One region of the Stutzerimonas sp. genome, then DNA from elsewhere that is predicted to be linked to it. Evidence: predicted binding sites of a transcription regulator. Region 1 holds the regulator's gene; each other region holds the start of a gene.
What was found. Region 1 encodes FliA, which starts transcription of late flagellar genes. Its sites were predicted from a motif close to CTAAAGTTTNNNNNNNNNNNGCCGNTAA; they were not measured.
Positions count from the first base shown of each region.

Region 1 (3,273 bases):
TGTTCTCCGGGCTGTACAACGGTTCTTCACGGAAGGTCGGATGAACGCTTTGTTAGGTGATACAGACAAAGAAGACGCGTTCTGGCTGAACGCATCGATGGCCTCCGGGCCCCAGCAAGATATAGGCGTTTGAAGATGGGTATTCATCCCGTACAGGTAATTGCAGTGACTGGCGGCAAGGGTGGCGTCGGCAAGACCAACGTGTCGGTCAATCTGGCGCTGGCCTTGGCCGACCTCGGTCGCCGGGTGGTGTTGCTTGATGCCGACCTTGGGCTGGCCAACGTCGACGTGCTGCTGGGTTTGTCTACCAAGCGCACGTTGGCTGACGTCATTGCTGGTGAATGCGATCTGCGTGATGTAATGATTCAGGGCCCGGGCGGCATTCGCGTCGTGCCCGCTGCTTCGGGTACGCAGAGCATGGTGCAGCTATCGACGTTGCAGCACTCCGGGCTGATACAGGCATTCAGCGATATCGGTCATGATATCGACGTGCTGATCATCGACACCGCGGCGGGTATCGGCGATGGCGTCGTGAGTTTCGTTCGCGCCGCGCAGGAGGTACTGCTGGTCGTGACCGACGAGCCGACGTCCATCACCGATGCCTATGCGTTGATCAAGCTACTCAATCGCGACTACGGCATCAGTCGCTTTCGTGTGCTGGCGAACATGGCACACGCTCCGCAGGAAGGCCGAAATCTGTTCGCTAAACTGACCAAGGTGACCGAGCGGTTCCTCGATGTGGCGCTGCAGTACGTCGGCGCGATTCCTTACGATGAGGCGGTGCGCAAGGCAGTACAGAAGCAACGTGCCGTCTACGAGGCCTATCCGCGAGCCAAGTGTTCATTGGCGTTCAAGGCCATCGCGCAAAAAATCGATACCTGGCCGTTGCCGGCAACGCCGCGGGGCCACTTGGAGTTCTTTGTGGAGCGCCTTGTCAGGCCCACCACAGAGCCTAACGACTGACAGCGGCTGGACTCGGTATGTATTACAGCAAAGCTCAGGCAAAAGACTCGCAATACCAGCTCATCGATCAGTACGCGCCGTTGGTCAAGCGCATCGCCTATCACCTCCTGGCGCGGTTGCCAGCGAGTGTGCAGGTGGATGACTTGATGCAGGCGGGCATGATCGGCCTGCTGGAGGCATCAAAAAAATACGACTCCGGCAAAGGCGCGAGCTTCGAGACCTACGCCGGGATTCGCATCCGTGGCGCGATGCTCGACGAGGTCCGCAAGGGCGACTGGGCTCCGCGTTCGGTCCACCGTAACTCGCGTATGGTCAGCGAAGCGATTCGGACAATTGAAGCCAAAACAGGTCGCGACGCTAAAGATCAGGAAGTTGCGGCCGAACTTAAATTGAGTCTCGATGAGTACTACGGCATTCTGGGCGACACCCTGGGCAGCCGCTTGTTCAGCTTCGATGATCTACTTCAGGAAGGCGAACATGGGGAATTCGGGGAGGATGCCGCCAGTGCGCATCCGGAGCCGTCCCGAGATCTTGAAGACGAGCGTTTTCAACAGGCGTTGGCCGAGGCCATCGGAAACCTGCCCGAACGTGAAAAGCTGGTGCTTTCGTTGTATTACGACGAAGAGCTGAATCTGAAGGAGATCGGCCAGGTGTTGGGTGTCAGTGAATCGCGGGTGAGCCAGTTGCACAGTCAGTGCGCGGCGCGCCTGCGTGCTCGCCTCGGTGAGTGGCGCGCCCGTTAAAGGCTGGTTTGCAAAAAAGCATTAGAGGCCCTTACGAGCTTCATTCATGAGGCCCGCAGCAGACCGTGAGCAGGTTCTGGGAATTTCGGGATTACGGAGGTGTACTTGGACAAGAACATGAAAATTCTCATCGTCGATGACTTCTCGACCATGAGACGGATCATCAAGAATCTGTTACGCGATCTAGGCTTCACCAATACCGCAGAGGCAGATGACGGCACGACCGCGCTGCCTATGTTGAAGAGCGGCAGTTTCGATTTCCTCGTCACCGATTGGAACATGCCCGGAATGAGCGGCATCGATCTGCTTCGAGCTGTGCGCGCCGACGATCGCCTGAAGCACCTTCCGGTGCTGATGGTCACCGCCGAAGCCAAGCGCGACCAGATCATCGAGGCCGCGCAGGCGGGCGTAAACGGTTATGTAGTCAAGCCATTCACGGCTCAAGTGCTCAAAGAGAAGATCGAAAAAATCTTCGAGCGCGTCAACGGCTGAAGTAACGCCGCGAGGGCACTATGACGCAAGCAGAACAAAGCCTGGCAGAGTTCGAAGCGACTCTGAGGGCTCATGCACCTCAGTTGATCGAAAGCCTGCAGCAGGGCCGCTTCGACGAAGCGGCGCAGATGTTCAATGAGCTCAATCAGGCCCGCAGTCAAGGGCTCTATCAGGAAGTGGGCAAGCTCACCCGCGAGCTGCATAACGCCATCGTAAAGCTGGAGATGGATACCTGCGCCACGGGCGGTGACCCGTCACCGATTACCGATGCCACCGACAGGCTTTCATATGTGGTGGAGATGACCGAAAAAGCGGCCAACCGCACCATGGATCTGGTCGAAGAGTCCGCGCCGCTGGTGAACTACGTCAGTTACGAAGCGCAGAGTCTGACCGCCGATTGGCAGCGCTTCATGCGCCGTGACATGAACGCCGAGCAGTTCCGCGATCTGGTCAAGCGCATCGATCAATTCCTTCAGCGCACCATGAACGATGGCAGTCAGCTGTCGCAGAATCTCAGCGAAATAATGTTGGCGCAGGACTTTCAAGACCTGACAGGCCAGGTGATCAAGCGGGTAACCCGTCTGATCAGCGAACTCGAAAGCAATCTGCTCAATCTTGTTCTGATGGCCGGGCAGGTCGATCGCGTGGCTGGCATCCAGCATGACCGCGAAGCGATGCGCGCAGAGCAGGAAAAGAAAAAACAAGAAAAAGAGCCTTCCAACGGTGAAGGTCCGCAGATGCATGCCGATATACGTGAGGATGTCGTATCCGGGCAGGACGATGTCGATGATCTGCTTTCGAGCCTGGGCTTTTAGGGGAAGGTGAATATGAGCTTCGACGCCGATGAAGAAATCCTCCAGGACTTCCTGGTGGAAGCCGGCGAGATTCTCGAATTATTGTCAGAGCAGTTGGTGGAGCTGGAAAGCAGCCCCGATGACGCCGCGCTGCTCAATGCGATTTTTCGCGGTTTCCATACGGTAAAAGGTGGTGCCGGCTTTCTCCAACTACACGAATTGGTGGAATGCTGCCACATCGCCGAAAACGTCTTCGACATCCTGCGCAAGGGTGAGCGTCG
Region 1 covers NZ_CEXBBO010000003.1:134,161-137,433, reverse strand. The annotation lists gene flhF (flagellar biosynthesis GTPase FlhF) at 1-44, shown strand, start outside; gene fleN (flagellar synthesis regulator FleN) at 136-963, shown strand; gene fliA (RNA polymerase sigma factor FliA) at 981-1,706, shown strand; gene AC2LD7_RS03025 (chemotaxis response regulator CheY) at 1,824-2,198, shown strand; gene AC2LD7_RS03020 (protein phosphatase CheZ) at 2,219-3,013, shown strand; gene AC2LD7_RS03015 (chemotaxis protein CheW) at 3,026-3,273, shown strand, end outside.

Region 2 (3,273 bases), on a different contig from region 1:
TGCACCACTGGCGACTACAAGCCCTACACCTTTCTGCGCGACGACAAGCAGTACGAGGGCATCGACATCGCCCTGACCGAGTCGTTGGCTAAGTCGCTGGGCGTGAAGATCGAGTGGGTACCGACCACCTGGAAGACGCTGATGCCGGACTTCCTCGCTCAATGCGACATGGCCGTGGGCGGTGTATCCATCTCGCTTGAACGGCAAAAGAAGGCCTTCTTCAGCAATCCGATCACGGTGGACGGCAAGATTCCCTTCGTCCGCTGCGACGAGGTCGAGAAGTACCAGACCATCGAGCAACTCAACCAACCGTCGGTCCGCCTGATCGAGCCACCAGGCGGCACCAACGAGGCCTTCGTCCACCGCGAGCTGCCCAAGGCGCAGCTGGAGCTGTTCCACGACAACACCGTGATTTTCAAATCGGTCGCTGAAAACAAGGCCGACGTGATGATCACCGACTCATCCGAGGCGCAATACCAGCAGCGCAACTACCCGACCCTGTGCGCGGTTAACCCAGACAAACCGCTGCAATACAGTGAAAAGGCCTTCCTGCTGCCGCGTGATGATGTGGCGTTCAAGGCCTACGTCGATCAATGGCTGCACCTGACCAAGGCCACCGGCGAGTACCAGCGCATCGCCGACACATGGCTGGCAAAGCCAGGCAAGTAATCGGATCGTCGCCAGGGAAAACGTCTGGTCGTTTTAGCGCAACTCGACCGGGCGAACCTGAACAGCATGAGCAGGTTCGCTGACCTTGTTGTTGGGGTCAGCAACGCGCGGGCGGCGATGCACAACATTCTCCCGCGCCGTGAGATGAGTACTCGCCGTTACGGTGCGCTGGGTCGAGGCACAGAGCCGATCTACAGGCAGTGCCGCCTCATTCTCTTCTGGCGCCGTGACGTTCGGATTGGGAAGATGCCACGCGGCTATTCACTTTCAGACAAGGATCAATATGCGCCATAGGCCAGCCAACTGGATCATCGCCCTGTCATTGGCCGCTGTGCTTGCCGGTTGTTCGACGGCCCCGCCCAAAGAGCCGACACCGAGCCCGCAGCCGCCCGCCGTGAGTGGGGAACACATCGGCTCGGGAAAGGCGTCGTACTACGGCAGCCAGCATCACAACAAGCGGACCGCCAGCGGCGAGCGATTCGATCAGGGCTCGCTCACCGCCGCCCACCGCACCCTGCCCTTCGGCACGCGAGTGAAGGTCATCAATACCCGCAACGGCAAAAGCGTAATAGTGCGCATCAACGATCGCGGGCCCTTCGTGCGCGGCCGAATCATTGATCTGTCCAAGTCCGCCTTCGAGCGCATCGGCAGCACCCGCTCGGGGGTAATTCCGGTGCGGCTCGAAAAGGTCGAGTGAGTAGCTGGCGGGCTTACAGAAAGCGGCCTCGCGATGAGGCACCTTAGACGAGCCCGCCCAGTCGTCGTCAGCCAGGCCAATGGCCACCGCACCGAAAAAAGTAACCAGAAGCTTCAAGAAGCCGCCGGTGGAGCCGATAGCGTGTCCATGCAAACCCACCTTGGTGCAACCATGTTCAACGGCCGCCTGAAAAAACAACTCCAAGACCAAACCGCAGAACTGTCTACGCTGCGTCAGCTGCATGAACACATGAACACCACAATGCCCGCCATCACTCTCGATCCGGACTTCAGGATAGCGGCGGTCAATCAGAAGTTTGCTCAGACGCTCGGCTACAGTGTCGAGCAGCTGCAAGGCCGCGTCATGGCCGATATCGTCCCGGCTTACGTGAAAAACCTGCCTTGCTTCCACAATTTCAGGGCCGCCGTTTCCAAGTTCGCACCGATCAGCGATGACTATCGCTATCTGCGCGCCGATGGCAGCCTGGCGTGGCTGCACATTGACTGGTATCCGATGAAGGATGAGCGCGGCGGGCTGTTGCATGTCCGTGGCTTCGCGCGGGACGTCACCAAACAATTGCAGCTGGCGAAGGAGAACGAGGCATTCATCAATGCACTGCTTCGCTCGACGGCCGTGATCCAGTTCCGCCTGGATGGCACCGTCGTCACCGCCAACGAGCAGTTCCTGCAGGCGATGGGCTATTCGCTCAATCAGATCGTCGGCAAACACCACAGCCAGTTCTGTACTGCGGCCGATGCCGCTTCCCCTGAATACAAATCCTTCTGGCAGACGCTCAACCGCGGCGAATTCGTCGCCGATCGCTTCAAGCGCGTCGACAGCCGCGGCCGCGAAATATGGCTGGAAGCGAGCTACAACCCGGTGCACGACACCGAGGGCAAACTCTGCCAGATAGTCAAGTTCGCCAGCGTCGTCAGCGACCAGGTCGCCCGCGAAGAAGAAGTCAGAGAAGCTGCCAGCATCGCCTATGAAATTTCCCGGCACACCGACACCAGCGCCGAGCGCGGCGCCGCAGTGGTCAAGGACACCGTCAAGACCATGCAGCGCATCGCCGAGGAAGTCGAATCGGCCACCAAGGGAATCGAAGCGCTGGGCCAACAATCACTGCTGATCAGCTCAATCGTCCAGACCATCGGCGGCATCGCCGCACAGACCAACCTGCTGGCACTCAACGCCGCCATCGAAGCGGCCCGCGCCGGTGAGCAGGGACGCGGCTTCGCAGTCGTGGCGGACGAAGTACGGCAGTTGGCCGGTCGTACCAGCGCCGCTACGGAAGAGATCGTCAGCGTCGTGCAGCAGAACCAGACGCTGGTCGAGGTAGCTGTACGCGAGATGGCCAACAGCCGCGGGCAGGCCGCTCAGGGCCTTGCACTCGCCAATCAGGCTGGCGAGGTAATCGTCGAAATTCAGGACGGCGCCAAGCAGGTGGTAGGCGCGGTTGCCCGCTTCGCCAACGAGCTCAAGTAACCCGCAGGATCACATGAATAGGCGGATGGCACTCCACCCGCCGCACTCCGCCAATAGAGTCCTCAAAGCGCCGTGCTACCGACCGGCCGGGCGAAGCGGTAGGTCGCGAAGCAGCACAGCACCAGCCCGCTCACCGCGAGCAATCCGCCGACGATACCGACGTTGCTCAGGCCGAGATGGATGGTGACCAGGCTGCCGAGCAAGGCACCCCCGCCAATCCCGATGTTGTAGATCCCGGAGAACATGGCCATGGCGACGTCCGTCGCATCGGACGCCAGGTTCAGCACCTTGGACTGTAGCGCCAGGCCGAAGCACATCCCGGCAATCCCCCAGACCACCACCAGGGCACCGAGCAACGATGCGTCCCGAGAGGCTGGCAACAGCAGCAGCAGGCACAGCGACATGGTGCCGATGGCGATGAT
Region 2 covers NZ_CEXBBO010000023.1:66,707-69,979, reverse strand. The annotation lists gene AC2LD7_RS14705 (transporter substrate-binding domain-containing protein) at 1-669, shown strand, start outside; gene AC2LD7_RS14700 (septal ring lytic transglycosylase RlpA family protein) at 953-1,366, shown strand; gene AC2LD7_RS14695 (methyl-accepting chemotaxis protein) at 1,538-2,851, shown strand; gene AC2LD7_RS14690 (sugar transporter) at 2,914-3,273, opposite strand, start outside.
Region 2: a site for FliA is predicted at 1,479-1,506, ahead of AC2LD7_RS14695 (methyl-accepting chemotaxis protein). Genes of this name have one in related genera too.

Region 3 (3,273 bases), on a different contig from region 1:
ATACGGTAGAAACGCATGCCGCAGAAGGTTACGTCGAGCTTTTCATCGAAGACGAGGTGTCGTAGTTCGGCTGCGGTTGTGATGGTGCCGAAAGGCAGCTTGGCGGAAAGCTGTTCATAGACGCGACCAGTCTGCAGGCCGCTTTGTACATCTCCCTGGAAGCTCAGCTTGCAACCGGTTGCCGACATATCCAGCAGCTTGCCTTCCAATGGCTTTTTGATTGTCTTACCGCTTAGCGCGGCACCGATAGGCTGCCCTATCAATGGGGCGCGGTAGGCGTTGCGACGCTGGTGGTAGAGAATTTGGTCAGGTAGCTGAGCCCAATAGCAGCGCGCATCGTCCAACTCGCCGAGGTGTATCGGATGGTTGTTGTTCCAAGCGATGCGCACGCCCTCATAGAAACCTTCGACATGGAACGACTCGCCGGAAAGCATCAGCCGCTCGCCGTCACTGGGTATCAGCTCGTCGAATGCAATCCAGCCCTTCTCCCGGTTTACCTCCACCAGAAAAGTCTGATAGCGCTGGCTACGTTCGGCGAAGCGGACCAGTAATGGAATGTGGTTATCCAGAAGAGTCCGCAGGTTGGCATGAACCTCAACCGCAGTTTTGAGGATTTGGGGAGGCTGGGGGCCTTCTTCCTCTAGAAAAGGGTTAGACACTTTGCGCTGCTCTCCGGCACATAACGAACATCAGCCGCATAATAGCATTTTGCCTCTATTTGGCTGCGTATTTGTGCTTCAAGCCTGGCTAAGCGGGCGATGATGCGCGCTTTTTGCGGCAGCGCCTCGGCGATCGTACAAGTCCGGCGTCTGATTGCTGCCCTGCAATAGCTGCAGCATGCTGCCAACTGCGCTCTGGTTCGCGCGGATAAGTTTGCCGTTGCGCTCATTGGAGCTTCGGCAGGCCTCAAGAACGGCATCGAGCTGTTCTGCCTGGGCCATGATTTCCTGAGCTGCTTTGGAATCTGCGACAAACTCCATTAAGCCGCTCCGGTCAGCGCTGAGCTGTGCCTTTGTAAGCGTCTGGCTGCGGAGGGTGCCATGTTGCCCCAGCAGTGCCAGTAGCGCCTGCTTCTGCGTGAGTAAATGTTCCAGGCCCGAAAGGTCGCGCTCGGCAAGTGCCTGGTACTCGGCATTGGTGAGCTTAAGAAGTTTTCGGGCAGTGCCGATATCTTCAATGAGCTGCTGAAGCAATTCTGTATCTTGCATAGTGGCCTCTGACGCGTGACGCTTGGCTACCATTTATCGCCAAGGCTTCAACGCTGGCTTTCGAACGCTAGCAGCTTCGATGCTACTCGCTGATTATCTACCTGATAGCTTCCATCGGCGATGGCTTGCTTGATCTGAGCTACACGCTCCTGATCGACGGAGGGTTGCTGATTCAGCTTTTCCGTTGCCTGTTGCAGACGCTGCGCTTCAGGGCTCAGCTGAACGCTCTCGCCGGATACCGGTGCGCTGTCAGTCGTGCTTTTGGCCGCATCAGCCGTTGGGTTCTGCTGGACTGCCGGACGCTCAGTGTTCTGGACGCTACTGTTGCGCCCGGCACTCGGTGGAGTGGCGGCGCTATTTGGCCGGTTGAAATCGATAACCATGATCGAAACCTCGAATAAGTCAGGACGCTTGCCTGCTTTTCGGCAAAGCCGCTGGAAACTTTAGTTTTTTTTCGGTGGACGGGTGCGCCACTAACATCGGTCGCCCTACATCGCCACTTTTACCTGACCTGGGCCGGTTACTCGAGCCTTGATCACTCGCCCGGATCGTTGGTTTTTGACCCTGATCTGGCTTCCAAGTGCGCCGTCGGACAAAGCTTCTCCTGGCATTCTCACATTTATCGTCGAGTTTTTCGCGCTGATTACCACTTGGTCGCCTTTATGCACCACTTCTGCAAGCGAAACAGAGCTGGGTGGAAGCACCTGATCGGGAAGCGCGCTACGGGTGAGTTTGTTACCGAGCACCTGATCGAATGTCGTCAGATAGCCCTGGGACAGCAGGCTCACGTCCCGTTCGGCAAGCATGACGTCAGCTTGTTCAAGAATGCTTTCGCGCTTCAATGGCCGTCTCGCGACTATCACCTCACGGAACAAATGAACCTGTGCGGGGACGAAAACGGACCAGGGCGCGGAGCCCTCGCAGCTGACCCGCACAGTGGTGCGACCGACCGGCTGTGCCGGGCTTTCGAGTTCGGTCGTCAAAGGCTGATCGCATGCCCCCAGACGCAAGCGCGGATCGAGTCTGTTGACTTCGATCTGGTGGCGAGCCTGGATTTGGCTACGCTGCAAGTAGTCGCTCACTTCGAGCTCAAGAAACCCACGGGTCGCGTCGATAAGCTGTTCGGGCAGTGTCACGGTTGCCGAATAGGCAAGCTGGCTCAGCCCGCATAAAGCCGGTAAAAGGATTGCGCTGCAAAAGGCTTTGCAAGGTCGCCGGAAAAAAGTCATCTGTTCGCTCATGGCAGATAAGAAGCAAGGGGCGTGCCGTTACGTCCCGGGTCATGACGTCTGAATGCCCATCTCGCAAGCAAGAGGAAACTGGCATGGCCGGTGTATTGGATTCGGTTAACCAGCGTACCCAACTGGTCGGGCAAAACCGTCTGGAGTTGTTGTTGTTCCGTTTGGATGGCAAGCAGCTCTATGGCATCAACGTATTCAAGGTCAAAGAGGTGCTGCAATGCCCCCGGCTGACCATCATGCCCCGGTCGAGCCCGGTTGTTCGCGGAGTTGCGAATATACGAGGCAGCACGCTTTCCATCCTTGATCTCTCTCTGGCGACTAAAAAACCGGCGCTGCAGGATCTCACTAACAGCTTTGCAGTCATTGTCGAATACAACACCAAGGTGCTCGGTTTTCTGGTGCGCTCCGTAGAGCGGATCGTCAATATGAACTGGGAGGACATCCTTCCACCTCCTAAAGGCGTAGGGAGCGATCATTATTTGACGGCTGTGACGCATGTCGATGATCAGATGGTCGAGATTGTCGATGTGGAGAAGGTGCTGGCCGAGGTGGCGCCTGTTTCGGAGCTGTTATCGGTCAGCATCGCGGACGAGGAAACCCATGCCAAGGCGTCGTCCAGCCGCGTCCTGGTCGTTGATGATTCCTCCGTTGCGCGAAAGCAGATAATCCGTTGTCTACAGAATCTGGGTATCGAGGCAGTCGCGCAGAACGATGGTCGCCAGGCGCTGAACTATCTGAAGGGGCTCGTTGCTGACGGCAAGAAGCCATCCGAGGAATTCGTAATGATGATTTCCGACATCGAGATGCCAGAGATGGACGGCTAT
Region 3 covers NZ_CEXBBO010000015.1:101,751-105,023, reverse strand. The annotation lists gene AC2LD7_RS11425 (flagellar brake protein) at 1-659, opposite strand, end outside; gene AC2LD7_RS11420 (flagella synthesis protein FlgN) at 738-1,208, opposite strand; gene flgM (flagellar biosynthesis anti-sigma factor FlgM) at 1,256-1,591, opposite strand; gene flgA (flagellar basal body P-ring formation chaperone FlgA) at 1,697-2,437, opposite strand; gene AC2LD7_RS11405 (chemotaxis protein CheV) at 2,533-3,273, shown strand, end outside.
Region 3: a site for FliA is predicted at 1,628-1,655, ahead of flgM (flagellar biosynthesis anti-sigma factor FlgM). Genes of this name have one in related genera too.